3 regions of the Amycolatopsis sp. EV170708-02-1 genome follow, and region 2 is predicted to be linked to each of the others. Evidence: predicted binding sites of a transcription regulator. Region 2 holds the regulator's gene; each other region holds the start of a gene.
The links. The regulator HspR, encoded in region 2, represses chaperone genes until heat shock. The targets are predictions, from matches to a motif close to ANNTTGAGTNNNNNNNACTCAANNT.
Positions count from the first base shown of each region.

Region 1 (4,809 bases), 910 kb from region 2:
GGAATCTCGGTGAACGAGATCGTCCACGAGATGCCGCTGCGGACGTCGACGTTGATGCCGAGCTGTTCGGCGAGCAGGAACGCGAGGGCGAGGATCGGCCCGATCCACAGCAGATCGTCCGAGGCCTCGAAGTCCAGCCAAAGGCTGACCGCGGCCGCGGCGGCGATGCCCATGGTGAGTACCGCGAAGGTGTAAACGCGGAACCGTCGCTCGTCGGTACGAGCCTCCGTAACGGCGCCTCCCTTGCCCGCTGTCGCCTGTGCGGCGCTCCCGGGCCTGCCGTTCGTGTCCGGCATCCGACCTTCCTTCCCGGCTGCCCAACCGGTCTTGTCCTACCGCGACCTCGGGGACGAGGGCAATACAGTACCCCGGAGGGCGTACCCAAGTCCCATTCGAGACAGTATGAGATCACCCCAGGGTTAACAATGGGCGCGTCGCGCTGACCTGCGTGGACCAAGGGGTGAAATGGGAGCGTTATTCGCGTTCCTTCCGACTACCGGAAGTCACCTGGCGCCACGCTCCGGCCAATCTCGTGAAGTTCCCGGCGGACCGGTGAGTAGGGGCTTGAATAGCCCTATGAATAGCCACGCCATCGCCGCCGGGCATGCCGAGCGGCTCGCCACCGTGGACGCCCTGCTCCCCGAAATGCCTGCACTGGAGCCTGCCGAGGGCTCCGTGTCACTCTCCGCGACAGCGGGCGACTCGGCCGCCGCCGGATTGTCGGTACGGACCGAAGCGGGCCCCGATTCTGTTGACTCTCCGTGGCGGGCCCTCGTCGAGCATCGCCTCGAAGCCCGCCTCACCGGCCCCAGCCCGGAAGCGGCCCTCGACGCATTACTCACCCGATGGGATGAACATCTGAAGACCGTGGCCCCACCTGGGGATGTCGAGACGGCGGCGACCGTGGTGCGGCCCAGCCGGGACTCCCCCGGCTCGGCCGAATTACTGCGTCGCGGCTTCGCGCCGGTGCTGGTGATCGCGGTCCGCCCGGCCGACCGGCTCGCCGTGACCGGACCGCCCGCCACTCCCGGCGTGCACATCCGGCCCGCCGAAGTGGATGATCTCGAAACCGCCGTCGGACTGGAACTGGAATTGCAGCGTTATGACGCGCAGTTCGGTTCTGTCACTTTGCGCGAGGGCGCGGAGGAAACGATCACGGCGGACCTGTCGAAAGAGCTGGGCCGGGAAAATCCGACGTTGTGGATCGCCGAGCTGTACGGCCGTCCGCTGGGCATGGTGCGGGTGCAGTTCCCCGGCGACACGGCGTGGATCCGCGGCCGGGTCGCGGCCGAGAAGGTCGGCTACCTGTCGTCGCTGGCGGTGGCGGAACAGGCTCGTTCGAGCGGGGTGGGGACCGCGCTCGCCGCGCACGCGCACCAGGTCTTCGACGAATGCGGCACCGACGCCGTGCTGCTGCACCACGCGCTGGCCAATCCGCGCTCGACACCGTTCTGGTACGCGCAGGGCTACCGGCCGCTCTGGACGTACTGGCGGCGGCGACCGGCCGTCCCGTGATCCGGATAGGCTCGTTTCGTGACGAGGGACGATGACGCGGCCCCGGTGGCGCCGACCGGGGTCGACACCGAGAAGCCGTCCGCGGCGAGGATCTACGACTGGTTCCTCGGCGGGACACACAACTGGGCGGTCGATCGAGAGTTCGCCCGGGCACTGGAAAAGCAGTGGCGCTGGGTCAAACCGGGCGCGCGGCACAACCGCGAGTTCATGAACCGCGTCGTGCGCGCGGCGCTGGACGCCGGCATCCGGCAGTTCATCGATCTGGGCTCCGGTGTCCCGACAGCCGGGAACGTGCACGAGATCGTGCAAGAGGAACTGGAGCCCGGCGATACGGCGAAGGTCGTGTACGTCGACTACGAGCCGGTGGCGGTGGCGCACGCGGAGCTGATCCTCGAACGCCACGAGGCGACCGACTGGGCGGGGATCGTCCAGGCGGACATGCGGCGACCGAAGGACGTCCTGCGGCATCCGGAGACGCTGCGGCTGATCGATTTCGACCAGCCGGTGTGCCTGATGATGATGGCCGTCCTGCATTTCGCCGGGCCGCACGACGATCCGCCCGCACTGGTCGCGACGTACCGGAACGCGCTCGCGCCGGGCAGCTGGCTGGGGCTGTCGCATATGAGCTTCGGCGGCCAGACCGGCAAGGACGCCGACGGGCTGCACTGGATGGTCGAGCAGTACCGGAAGACGAGCAATCCGGTGTGGATGCGGGACCGCGAAGAGATCGAGCCGCTCTTCGGTGACTGGCCGCTGCTGGAGCCCGGCGTCGTCCACCTTCCGGACTGGCGGCCCGTGCGGGAGCTGCGGCGGGACGAAGAAGGCGCCCGGCCGTTCGCCTGGTGCGGCGTCTCGGTCCACCCCTGACCTCCGACCTCTCGCCGGTGCGCGTCGCGTTTAGCGGGCTAAAGGCGACGCGCACCGCGCAGAGGTCGGATGAGTAGGTGATCGCTGACGGCGAACGCGCGGAGGAAACAAACGGGTCGATCGGAGAGTTGAGCTAGACAGACTCAACTAACCGAGGAGTGCACAGATGACCGACAACCGCCTCCTGCCCGTCCTCCCGCTCGATGACGACGTCGTGCTGCCGGGCATGATCGTCCCGCTCGACCTCGCCGACACGGAGACGCGCGCCGCGGTGGAGTCCGCCCAGGCCAACACGCCTGCCCAGGCTTCCTTCCCGGGGATCCGGTCCAGCGCCGCCACCAAGGCCGAGGTGCTGATCGTCCCCCGCGTCCACGGCGAGTACGCCGAGCTCGGCACCATCGCGACCGTCGAGCGCATCGGGCGGGTGCCCGGCGGCAAGACCGCGGTGCTGTTGCGCGGCACCCGCCGCGCCGTCGTCGGCCGCATCGCCGACGGCCCCGGCGCCGCCCGCTGGGTCCACGCCGAGGTCGCGACCGAGACCACCGACGACAACTCCGCGAAGCTCGCGTCCGAGTACAAGAGCGTCGTCCTCGCGATCCTCCAGCAGCGTGGCGGCTGGCAGATGATCGACGCGGTCCAGGAGGTCAAGGACCCGTCCGCGCTCGCCGACCTCGCGGGCAACTCGTCGTACCTGAACACCGAGCAGAAGCTCGAACTGCTCACCGCGCTCGACGTTTCGGCACGGCTCGAAAAGGCCCTCGAATGGAGCCGCGAGCAGCTGGCCGAACTCGAGGTCACCGACACCATCCGCAAGGACGTCCAGGAGGGCATGGAGAAGCAGCAGAAGGAGTTCCTGCTGCGCCGCCAGCTCGAAGCGATCCGCAAGGAGCTGGGCGAACTCGACGGCACGGCCAACGACGACGACTACCGCGCCCGCGTCGAGGCCGCCGAGCTGCCGGACGCGGTCAAGAAGGCCGCACTGTCCGAAGTGGACAAACTGGAGCGCACCTCCGACCAGTCCCCCGAGGGCGGCTGGATCCGCACGTGGCTGGACACGGTCCTCGAACTGCCGTGGAACGAGCGCACCACCGACGTCCACGACATCGCCGCCGCGCGCGACATCCTCGACGCCGACCACGCCGGTCTCGACGACGTGAAGGAACGCATCATCGAGTACCTGGCCGTGCGCAAACGTCGCGCGGAGTCGGGCCTCGGCCCCGTCGGCGGGCGCCGTTCGGGCGCGGTGCTGGCGCTCGCCGGCCCTCCCGGGGTCGGCAAGACGTCGCTCGGCGAGTCCGTGGCGAAGGCGATGGGCCGCAAGTTCGTCCGCGTCGCGCTCGGTGGCATCCGCGACGAGGCGGAGATCCGCGGTCACCGCCGCACCTACGTCGGCGCGCTGCCCGGCCGGATCGTCCGCGCCATCAAGGAAGCGGGCTCGATGAATCCGGTCGTGCTGCTCGACGAGATCGACAAGGTCGGCGCCGACTACCGCGGCGACCCGACGGCCGCACTGCTGGAGGTGCTGGACCCGGAGCAGAACCACACCTTCCGCGACCACTACCTCGAGGTCGAGCTCGACCTGTCCGACGTCGTGTTCCTCGCGACGGCGAACGCGCTCGAAACCATCCCCGGCCCGCTGCTGGACCGGATGGAGCTGGTCACCCTCGACGGCTACACCGAGCACGAGAAGGTCACCATCGCCCGCGACCACCTGCTCCCCCGCGAGCTGGAGCGCGCCGGTCTCGGCAAGGACGACGTCACGCTGACCGACGGCGCGTTCAGCCGCATCGCCGCCGAGTACACGCGGGAAGCCGGGGTGCGCAACGCGAACCGGACCATCGCGAAGGTTCTGCGGAAGGTGGCGACCAAGGTCGCGCTGGACGAGGTCGCGCTGCCGCTGACGATCGACGCCGACGGGCTGGAGACCTACCTCGGCCGCCCACGGCACCTGCCGGAGTCCTCGCTGCCCGCGTCGACCCAGCGCACGTCGACCCCGGGCGTGGCCACCGGGCTGGCGGTGACCGGTGCCGGCGGTGACGTCCTCTACATCGAGGCGTCGCTGGCGGATCCGGAGTCCGGCTCCACCGGGCTGTCGCTGACCGGTCAGCTGGGTGACGTGATGAAGGAGTCGGTGCAGATCGCGTTGTCGTACCTGCGTTCGCGCGGCGCGGAGCTGGAACTCCCGGTCGGCGATCTGAAGGACCGCGGCATCCACGTGCACGTCCCGGCGGGCGCGGTGCCCAAGGACGGGCCGAGCGCCGGTATCACGATGACGACCGCCCTCGCGTCCTTGCTTTCGGGTCGGGTCGTGAAGTCGGACGTCGCGATGACCGGTGAGGTGTCGCTGACCGGGCGCGTGCTGCCGATCGGCGGGGTCAAGCAGAAGCTGCTGGCCGCGCACCGGGCCGGGATGAAGACGGTGATCAT
Region 1 is NZ_CP092497.1:8,437,348-8,442,156, forward strand. Features, by position in the region: partial or broken gene MJQ72_RS38455 (putative bifunctional diguanylate cyclase/phosphodiesterase) at 1-296, opposite strand, end outside; gene MJQ72_RS38460 (GNAT family N-acetyltransferase) at 577-1,515, shown strand; gene MJQ72_RS38465 (SAM-dependent methyltransferase) at 1,534-2,382, shown strand; gene lon (endopeptidase La) at 2,549-4,809, shown strand, end outside.
Region 1: a site for HspR is predicted at 2,508-2,532, ahead of lon (endopeptidase La). Genes of this name have one in related genera too.

Region 2 (4,809 bases):
AGGAACCGGTGGTCGTGCGGGACCGTAGGCGGATCGACCCGCTGACCGGCGAGATCCGCCCGGCCGCCCCGGCCGCCGAACCCCAGGACGGCCCTAAGCACGCCGCCCCGGCCGAAGAGGCCACCGAGCCGGAGCCCGCGGCACACGCGGGCCCCGGCCTCGGGGAGTCCCTTGTGGACGATTCGGTGTCGGTGGCCACCGGCCTGGAGAAGGAGCTGGCGGAACGCACCGCCGACCTCCAGCGCCTCCAGGCGGAGTACGCCAACTACCGCAAGCGGGTCGATCGCGACCGCGAGCAGGTCGTCGTCGGCGCGAAGGCGTCGGTCGTCGGAGACCTGCTCCCGCTGCTCGACGACCTCGAGCGCGCGGAGCAGCACGGCGATCTGACCGGTGCCTTCAAGGCGGTCGGCGAGAAGCTGGTCGGCAGCCTGCAGCGGTCGGGCCTCGAACCGTTCGGCACCGAGGGCGAGCCCTTCGACCCGAGCGTGCACGAGGCGGTGCAGCACAGCACGTCGCCGGACGTCACCGGGCCGACGGTCACCATGGTCATGCGCCGCGGTTACCGCTTCGGCGAGCGTGTGCTGCGCCCGGCGATGGTCGGGGTCACCGACCACGAGCCGGGCGGCGACGCCCCGGTGGACCCGCCGGTGGGCGGCGAGCTGCCGCTCGAGGGCGAACTTTTCGATGAGAACAACCGCTGATCGGCGATACGGCGTGAAAGGAGGAGACGTTCGGTGAGTGCACGGGAATGGATCGGTAAGGACTTCTACCGTGAACTGGGCGTCTCCTCCGACGCCACCGCGGACGAGATCAAGAAGGCGTACCGCAAGCTCGCCAAGGAGAACCACCCCGACGCCAACGCGGGCAACGCGGAGGCCGAGAAGAAGTTCAAGGCGGTCTCCGAGGCGTACGGCGTGCTGTCCGACACGTCCAAGCGCAAGGAGTACGACGAGGCTCGCCGCCTCTTCGGCTCCGGCGGTCCCGGTGGCTTCGGCTTCCCGGGCGGTGGTGGCGGCGGCGGTTTCGACGTCGGCGACATCTTCGGCCAGGCGGGTCAGCAGCAGGGCGGCTTCGGCGGTCTCGGCGACATCCTCGGCGGGCTGTTCGGCCGCCGCGGCGCCGCGGCCGGTGCCACGGCGAACCGGCCGCAACGCGGCGCGGACGTGGAGACCGACGTCCGGATCGATTTCGCCGAGGCGGTCAAGGGCGCGACCCTGCCGCTGCGGCTGTCGAGCCCGGCGACCTGTTCCACCTGCGGTGGCAACGGCGCGAAACCGGGGACTTCCCGAGGACGTGCGCGACCTGCCAGGGCAGCGGGCTGGTCAGCCGCAGCCAGGGCGCGTTCGCGTTCTCCGAGCCGTGCCGTGACTGCCGCGGCCGCGGGAAGATCATCGACGACCCGTGCCCGGAATGCGCGGGCGAGGGCGTCAGCACCCGCACCCGCACCCTGACCGTGCGGATCCCGCCGGGCGTCGCCGACGACCAGCGAATCCGGCTGGCGGGCCAGGGCGAACCGGGCCGTGGCGGGGCGCAGCCGGGCGATCTGTACGTCCGGGTGCACGTCGCTCCGCACACGTTGTTCGGGCGCAAGGACCTCGACCTGACGATCACCGTGCCGGTGTCCTTCGCGGAGCTGGCCCTCGGCGGCACGATCACCGTGCCGACGCTCGAGGGCAAGGTCTCGCTGAAGGTGCCGCAAGGTACGGCGAGCGGTCGCGTGCTTCGCGTGCGCGGCAAGGGAATCGCGAAGCGTGACGGCTCGCAGGGCGATCTGCTGGTCACCTTGCAGGCGGCCATTCCGGCCAAACTGGACGACAAGGCCCGTGAAGCGCTGGAGGCCTACGCGGAGGCCATGGCCGGCCACGACCCGCGACCGGAGATCACCGAACTTCTCGAAGGCAGGTGAGCACGATGTTCGGCGGGTTGCCGCACGGTGCGGACGAGGACACGCCGGTGTTCGTCATTTCGGTGGCGGCGCAGCTGTCCGGCCTGCACGCGCAGACCCTGCGGTCCTACGACCGCCAGGGTCTCGTGTCGCCGGGCCGGACCTCCGGCGGTGGACGGCGTTACTCGATGCGGGACATCGCGTTGCTGCGCGAAGTGCAGCGACTGTCCCAAGAGGACGGTGTCAACCTCGCAGGCATCAAGCGGATCATCGAGCTGGAGAACCAGGTCGACGCGCTCCGCGCGCGCATCGCCGAGCTGACCGAAGAGCTCACGGCGGCGTACCTCACCGCCGAACAGACGGCCGCGGCCGTGCACGCCTCGTACCGCAAGGATCTCGTTCCCCTGCGGCAGCAGACGGCACTCGTGGTCTGGAAGCCCAAAAAACGCACCTAGTCTCGCGTGCTCGAACGCGTCACTCGCGTGCTTGAAGACGTCACAAGCGTGCTTGAGGCCGTAACTCACGAGTTACGGCCTCAAGCACGTGAGTTACGCCTTCAAGCACGCGAAGTACGGCTTCGGTGCGTCACTGGCCGGGCACCAGGGTCCGGATCTGCTGGACCTCGCCGGTGCGCGAGTCCTGGATCCGCTGCGCCAGCGCCTTCGACTCGGGGTTCTTCCCGTCCTTCAGCTCGGTCCTCGCCAGCGCGACCCCGTTGTGCTGGTGCGCGACGAAGATGTCCGCGAAGTCGAGGCTGAACTCCGCACCATCCTTTTTGGACAGTGCTTCGAGCAGTCCCTTGTCGGTGAGCCCGTCGCCGCCGTGATGGTGGTGCGCGTGCGGATCGGCCGAACCCGTCTCGGGTTTGCCCCAGGCCTTGAGCCAGTTCCGCATGTCGGTGGTCTCGGTCTGCTGCGTCGCCTCGATCGCGGCCGCGAGATCCTTGAGCTCCTGTTTCTGCGCCTGCTTGGTCTTGACCAGCTTGACGATCTCCACGCCCTGATTGTTGTGGGCGATCATCATCTGCAGGAACATCACGTCGGCGTCGTTGTACTCCGCGGACGCCCCGGCCGACTGGGGGACGGGGGAGAGCGGGGCGCCCGCGGTACCTGGTGAGCCGTCGCCGGCCCCGCAGCCCGCGAGGGCCACGAGACCGGCGACGAGAACGAGGGCCAGCTTCACTGCCGGGTCCACAGCGCGGGGGTGTTCGGCGGTTCCCAGCCCTGGATCGCCGTATGCGCCATCTGGCACCGGTAGGTGACGCCGCCGTAGGTCACCGTGCTGCCGACCGTGTACGCCGTCCCGGCCGCCCAGGTGCCGCCGGTGGGCGGGTTGGCGGTGCTGGTCGGCGGGTTCGAGGTCGTGGGCGGGTTGCTGGTGGTCGGCGGGTTGCTCGTGGTGGGCGGGTTGCCACCGCCGATCTGCAGGTCGATGCAGCTGTAGAAGGCCATCGGCGTATCCGCGATGTTCCACACGGCGAGCACCTTCTGGCGACCGCTGAAGCCGTTGAGGCTCACCGTGTGCGACGTCGGGTCCTTCGGCGCGGAGTTGTTCCCGCTGATGTCGGCGATCTTGGTGCCGCCGATGTAGTACTCGTAGTTCGTGGTGCGGTGGTAGGCGGTGAACTTCCAGTTGAAGGTCACGCTGTTGCCGACCGACGCGGCGGGCCACGGCTTCGACTCGTCGTTGAGCTCGGCGAACTGGGGAAGCCCGCCGTTGCAGCTGCGGAGGCCCTTGGGGCCTTCGACGCTCTGGGGTTCGTAGACGATGCTGCCGCAGCCGGACACCTTGCCTTGGGCGCAGTTCGCCTGGCGGCTGGGCGGGGACAGCACGTAGCCGTGGGCGCTGGCCACCTGCGGGACTGCCACGATGGCGATCGGGGCGAGGATCGCACCGGCGGCGGCTGCCACGAGCTTGCGTTTGACGGTCATGCCGGCTCCTGGGGGATGGAACGACGGTGTTCCCGTGAAGGGGAGCAATGTGGTCTAGACCATAAATCCGCCGGTGACCGCGGTCAATGATTCACTGACCTACTGCTGCGTCGAGCCCAGGTGGAACAGCCGATCGGCCTAATACGAACGAAGCATCGGCTCAGTCCAGGGTGAAGGGGTCGTACTTGATCCGCGCCAGATCCGTGCCCGCGGCGAGCAGTTTCGCGATCGTCGCCCTGATCATCGACGGCGACCCGGCGACGTACACGTCGCGCTCCTGCCAAGCACCGCGCTGCGTGACCGCCGTGGCCAGCGTGCCGCGGTCGCCGCCGGCGATGGTGCCTTCCTCGGTCACCGGGGTCACCGTCAGCCAAGGGCAGGTGACGGTCAGCCCGCGGAGCTCGTCGAGGGCGTAGAGGTCCTCGGGGCGACGGCCGCCGAAGAACAGGTGGACCGGCGGATTGTTCTTCCAGCGCGACATGTCGTCGAGCAGGGCGAGCAGCGGCGCGACGCCGGTGCCGCCGCCGATCATCAGCAGCGGACGGCTTTCCGTGTGGTGCACCGAAAGCGCGCCCAGCGACGGGCCGAGGCGCCAGACGTCGCCGCGCCGGGTGTGGTGGACGATCGCGCGCGAGACCCACCCTCCGCGCACGGCGTGCACATGGAACTCCATCGTCCCGTCGTCGTGCGGCGCGGTGGCGGGCGAGAAGTACCGCCACATCCGCGGCCGCTGCGGCACTTCGACGCTGACGTAACCGCCGGCCCGGTACGGGAGCGGCTGATCGGTGCGCACCTTGATCACGGCGACGTCGCGGGTGGCGAGCCGGTGCTCGACGACGGTCGCCTTCCACCACGCGGGCCCGATCTCCTTGCCCGCGGCCTCGCGCATGGTCTTCGAAATGACGCCGTACGCGGTCACCCAGGCGTCTTCCACCTCGGGAGTCCAGTCGTCCTTCAAGAACCTTTTCAACGCGGCGATCAGCGCGACACCGA
Region 2 is NZ_CP092497.1:9,344,999-9,349,807, forward strand. Features, by position in the region: gene grpE (nucleotide exchange factor GrpE) at 1-701, shown strand, start outside; partial or broken gene dnaJ (molecular chaperone DnaJ) at 735-1,906, shown strand; gene MJQ72_RS42985 (heat shock protein transcriptional repressor HspR) at 1,912-2,340, shown strand; gene MJQ72_RS42990 (DUF305 domain-containing protein) at 2,471-3,067, opposite strand; gene MJQ72_RS42995 (lytic polysaccharide monooxygenase) at 3,064-3,816, opposite strand; gene MJQ72_RS43000 (globin domain-containing protein) at 3,977-4,809, opposite strand, start outside.

Region 3 (4,809 bases), 2.4 Mb from region 2:
TGAACAGATAGCCCTTGCGGCCGCGGTTCTGCCACGCGTCGGTCACCACGTGGCGGGCCATGAAGTACGCGGCCAGTTCGTAGGACTCGCTCTTCTGCCCGCCGCCACCGCCTTCGAGGAAGATCGTGCGCAGCTGCTCGTCCATCCGGTTGTCCGATTCGAACTGCCCGACCTGCAAGGGAACCCGGTCGCTGTCGGCGTCGCCGATGGCGCCGAACAGCACCTGCGGGTCGGCCAGGTAGCCCCGGCGCTTCAGCAGGCCGTGCAGTTTGCCGAGCTTGCCCTGCATGATCCGCGGCACCCGGCGCATCGACCCGGTGACGTCGAACAGCACCGCGATCGGCGTCGAATCGGTGTGGTCGGCCGAATCCCGGCATTCCCGCACGGCGTTCAGCGGGTCCAGCGCGGGCGCGACCTTCCAGTCCTTCGCGGGCTTGGAGCGGAGATCGGCGGTGTAGCCGAAATCGTCCTCACCCTTGGCCGCGCGGAAGGTCTTCGCGGCGGCGTAGGCGTTGTCGTCCCAGTGTCCGTGTCCCATGGTCAGGCTCCTGTCTCGGGGATGGTGAACGGTCGGAAGGTGCGAGGGCCGTACAGGTCGGCGAGCAGTTCGTCGTACTCGTCGAGCAGATCGGCGGCCTCGGGTCGTTGTGCCGGGATCTCCTGGAGACACCACTTGGCGAACTCGCGCTGGCGGGTTTCGCCCGGTGCCAGGAGTTCCAGCATCAAGGTGTGGAGCATGTGGACGTCGGTGGCCGCGGTCATCGGCAGTCCTTTGTGGACTTCCGGCGGGTAGCCGACGGACTTGTCCGCCGCCAGCGGGAGCACGCCGTCCTCGACGGCGAAGGACCAGCCCACGAGGACGATGCCGTGCTGTCCGGGATGGACGAGCACGTTGTCCGCGGTGAGATGGCCGTGGACGACACCCGCCCGATGCGCGCCTGCCACGGCACGCAGGAGGCGACGGTGTATCCAGGCGTAGTCGCGGCCGTCGAGCCCGCCGGGGAAGGCCTTCCCGATGTCGGCGAGGGTGATGAAGCCGTCGACGAGCGGATCGAGAACGCTGAACGCGCGGTCGCCCCTCGCGACCGGCCCCGACGTGTCGAGCAGCCGCGGGTAGTAGGGGCGCAGCCACCGGTGCCGTTCGGTGAAGCCGTCGAGCGCGCGCAACGCCTCCCATTCGGCGTGGATCAGCGGATTGTGCGCCGGATCGCGGACGAGTTTGACCAGATGCGGGCCGGTGGTCCGGTAGGTCGTGGCGACACTGCCCACCGCGTGCGGCGCGAGGAGGGTGTATTCCGACGTCGCCGTGGTGACCGTCTGCCGCCGGGGCCGTTTCCACTCGTCGTGGAGGCGGTTGAGCAGGGCGGCCGCGCGGTGGGCCCGCGCGTCGCCGGGGTTGCGGTCGGGGTGGAGCACGGCCGCCAGTTCGCGGTAGCGGTGGCGGGCGAACAGTGCGGCCGCGTCGGCCGTGTTCTCGACCGCCTTCACGGCTTCTTCCCTGGTGAGCATAGTTTGAGTCTAGACGACTCTTACCTAGGTGGCAAGGGGGTGGGTACAAATCCCGTGCCGCTCCGCCACTTCGCCGAATAGCCTGAAACAGCCGAACGGAAAGGACTTTCTTGTCAGGTGAACCGCGGAAACCCGGGGTCCCCGCCCGGATGCTGCTGGCCGGGATCCCGTTCGTTTTCCTGTTGTGGGTGACCGGGGGCGCCCTCGGCGACCGCGTGCGCGAGCTGAACACCGGAGAGGACGTCACGGTCACCGCCGTCTCCGGATGCGTCGAGGAAGGCCCGCCGATGAGTGGCCGGTTTCCCTATTGCGAGGCGGAGTGGCGGTTCGACGACGGGCGCGCCGCTCGCGGGAGGATCGACGGCGACAGGGTCACGGAGGGCGACAGGATCTTCGCCGGCGACGGATTCGCTTACCCGTCGAGGTCCAACCGGGTGTTGAGCCTGGTGATGGTCGCGCTGTGCGGCCTGGTGCTGCTGGGCATGCTGATCGGGCTCGGCGTCCTGTACCGGATGGACCGGACCCGGCGGCGTCGTGAGCGCTGACGCCGCCGGGCGTTCTCAGTTCCGGGTGGCTTCGATCTGCCGCTCGTCCTCGGTCGAACAGCTCGTCACCGGATCGTTCGGCCCGCTCCCGCAGGTCCATGCGCCGATCACCACGGGGCCGGGACCCTGTGGTGACGCCGCTTCGGCGGGTGTCAGCTTGGCGAAGTAGTCCGTGAGCACCTGTGTCGCTTCGGCGCAGTCGGTCTTCCCGCGTGCCACGACCTTGTTCTTCGCGCCTTGAAGTCCGGCGACTTCGCCGCACGGTGTTCCGGCGAGGGCCTGGTCCGCCGCGGCGGCCGGGGATGACGGCGGCGGCGCGGCCGAGGGCGCGGGATCGGCTCCGCAGCCGCTCAGCAGGACGACGGCGAGCGCGGCGGGAAGCACGGCGAGGCTCTTCATGGGCCCTTCTTCTCGGGGATGGTTCATTCGACGGGGACTACGGCGGCGAACACGTTCTGCTCGCCCTTGCTGCAACTCGTGCCGCCCTGGGCGGCGGGAGCACCGGAGACGCACAGCCAGCCGTCCACGGTCTCGCTGACCGGTTCGTCCGAGCCCGCGGACTGGCGTCCGGCGATCCTCTTGTGGAACGAATCGACGATCCCGGTCGCCTCCGCGCAGGAGACGCCCGGCCCGTTGAGCACCTGCAAGGTCAGCCCGCTCGCCGCGGTGACCGTTCCGCACGAACCCTGTACCGGTTCAGCGGGTTTCGGTTCGGGAGCGGAAGTCGGTGCGGCGGACGGACTCGGCGCGGTTTGCGACGGGATCGGCGGCACCGACACGGGGGAAACACTCGACGGGGGCGCGGGCGGTGCGACCGACGTCGAAGTGACAGGCGGTGGCGGATCTTCGCCCGAACAGGCGGCGAGCGTTCCGGCGGCGGCACAGACCGCGAACAGGCGCCGCCACGTTCCCGTGGTCGTCGAGACGGGCAAGGCGATCCTTTCGTCGGCCGGTCGTGGCCGGCCCATTCTGACCCGGCCGGGCCCGATGTCGTGGCATTGAGCCACGTTCGGTTCGCGGGAGGCTATCGCGCCCCCGCCGCCGCGATAAGCGAGGACCGCACAATCACTGTCCACTGTGGACAATTAATATGCCGTTCACGGCGCGGCAACACCATGCTGTCGTCGCGAACCGATCGGACGAATCCGGCGCCGAGCCGTTAACGCGCGGCCCCGTTCTGCCGAAAAGACAAGTAGCGCTCCGGCGTGTCCCAGTCCCCGTCACCGAAACCGTGAGAGCGATGAAGACCGACGAACAGACCGACCCCGCGTCACCCCAGGCCACCGCACCGGCGAGCACGGAGCTTCCCCCGACGGCCCCGTGCACCGTCGTCTGGTGTGGCGGCCGCCCGTACGTCCTGGAGAACTCGGCGGGCCACCCTCGCTGGATGGGCACCGACCACCGAGGCAGGCCCGTGGCGCTGACCAGCGCGGACCTGCAACGCCGCGGCTGGACGCACACCCGGGCCAGCTGACGCGGGAGGACCTGCCGCCGCTGGATAGGCTGAGCGGGTGAGTACGCCCCCCGAACCGAGCGTGACCAGCGAAGAGCCTTCTCTGCTGCGGCAGGCCCTGAACGTCCCCAACATGCTTTCGATCCTCCGGCTCGCCGGGGTGCCGGTCTTCCTGTGGCTGCTCCTCGGCCCGAAGGAGGACGGCTGGGCGCTCGCGCTGCTCGTGTTCAGCGCGCTCACCGACTGGCTCGACGGCAAACTCGCCCGCTGGCTCAACCAGATGTCGCGGCTCGGCCAGCTGCTCGACCCCGCCGCCGACCGGCTCTACATCCTCGCGACCCTCATCGCCTTCCTGATCCGCGACATCATCCCGTGGTGGCTGGTGGTCCCGCTGGTCGTCCGGGAGGCCGTCCTCGGCGTCTGCGTCCTGCTGCTGCGGCGCCGGGGGTTCGCCCCGCCGGAGGTCACCTACATCGGCAAGGGCGCCACCTTCGTGCTGATGTACGCCTTCCCGTTCCTGCTGCTCACCCAGGGCGGTTCCGACATCGCCGCCATCGCCCGCCCGATCGGCTACGCCTTCACGGCATGGGGTGCGGTCCTGTACGTCTATTCGGGCGTGCTGTACATCGTCCAGACCGTGCGCGCCTTGCGGGAGGCGCCGGGCGCGTGACCCGGCGGGATGCGAAACTGCGCGCGTCGGTTTCGAGTGAGGGCATCAGAAAGGGGAGCGGCGTTGTCCACTCCAGAAGAACTGCGGTACACCGAGGAGCACGAGTGGGTCTCCGTGCGCGACGGCGGGCTCGTGCGCGTGGGCATCACGGAGTACGCCCAGGACCAGCTCGGTGACGTGGTGTTCGTCGAGCTGCCCGAGGTCGGCAAGCAGGTCGGTTCGGGTGACGCGTTCGGCGAGGTCGAGTCGACCAAGAGCGTTTCGGAGCTGTTCGCCCCGCTCGACGGCGAGGTGGTCGCGGTCAACGACGCGGTGACCGAGTCGCCCGAGCTGATCAACAGCGACCCGTACGGCGAAGGCTGGCTGATCGAGCTCCGTCTCGACGACGCGAGCTCGGTGGAATCCCTGCTGGAGGCCGAGGCGTACCAGGCGCTGATCAAGGAATAGCCGCAGGCCGCGGCCCTCCGGGAAGAGTAGGGGGAGCCGCGGGCCGGAGATTCGATCAGGCACGGTACGTTTGACCTCCACACGTTCTTGAGTAGTGGCAACACACATGCGTTAGGAGAGCTCAGGTGAGCACGAACGACGGGCCCGGCGTTCCCCCGGAGCAGTCTCCGGAGCGGACTTCTGTC
Region 3 is NZ_CP092497.1:2,096,828-2,101,636, reverse strand. Features, by position in the region: gene MJQ72_RS09715 (hypothetical protein) at 1-538, opposite strand, end outside; gene MJQ72_RS09710 (adenylate cyclase) at 541-1,509, opposite strand; gene MJQ72_RS09705 (hypothetical protein) at 1,620-2,054, shown strand; gene MJQ72_RS09700 (hypothetical protein) at 2,070-2,453, opposite strand; gene MJQ72_RS09695 (hypothetical protein) at 2,472-3,056, shown strand; gene MJQ72_RS09690 (hypothetical protein) at 3,295-3,528, shown strand; gene MJQ72_RS09685 (CDP-alcohol phosphatidyltransferase family protein) at 3,566-4,177, shown strand; gene gcvH (glycine cleavage system protein GcvH) at 4,241-4,624, shown strand; gene garA (glycogen accumulation regulator GarA) at 4,750-4,809, shown strand, end outside.
Region 3: a site for HspR is predicted at 1,510-1,534, ahead of MJQ72_RS09710 (adenylate cyclase). Genes of this name have one in related genera too.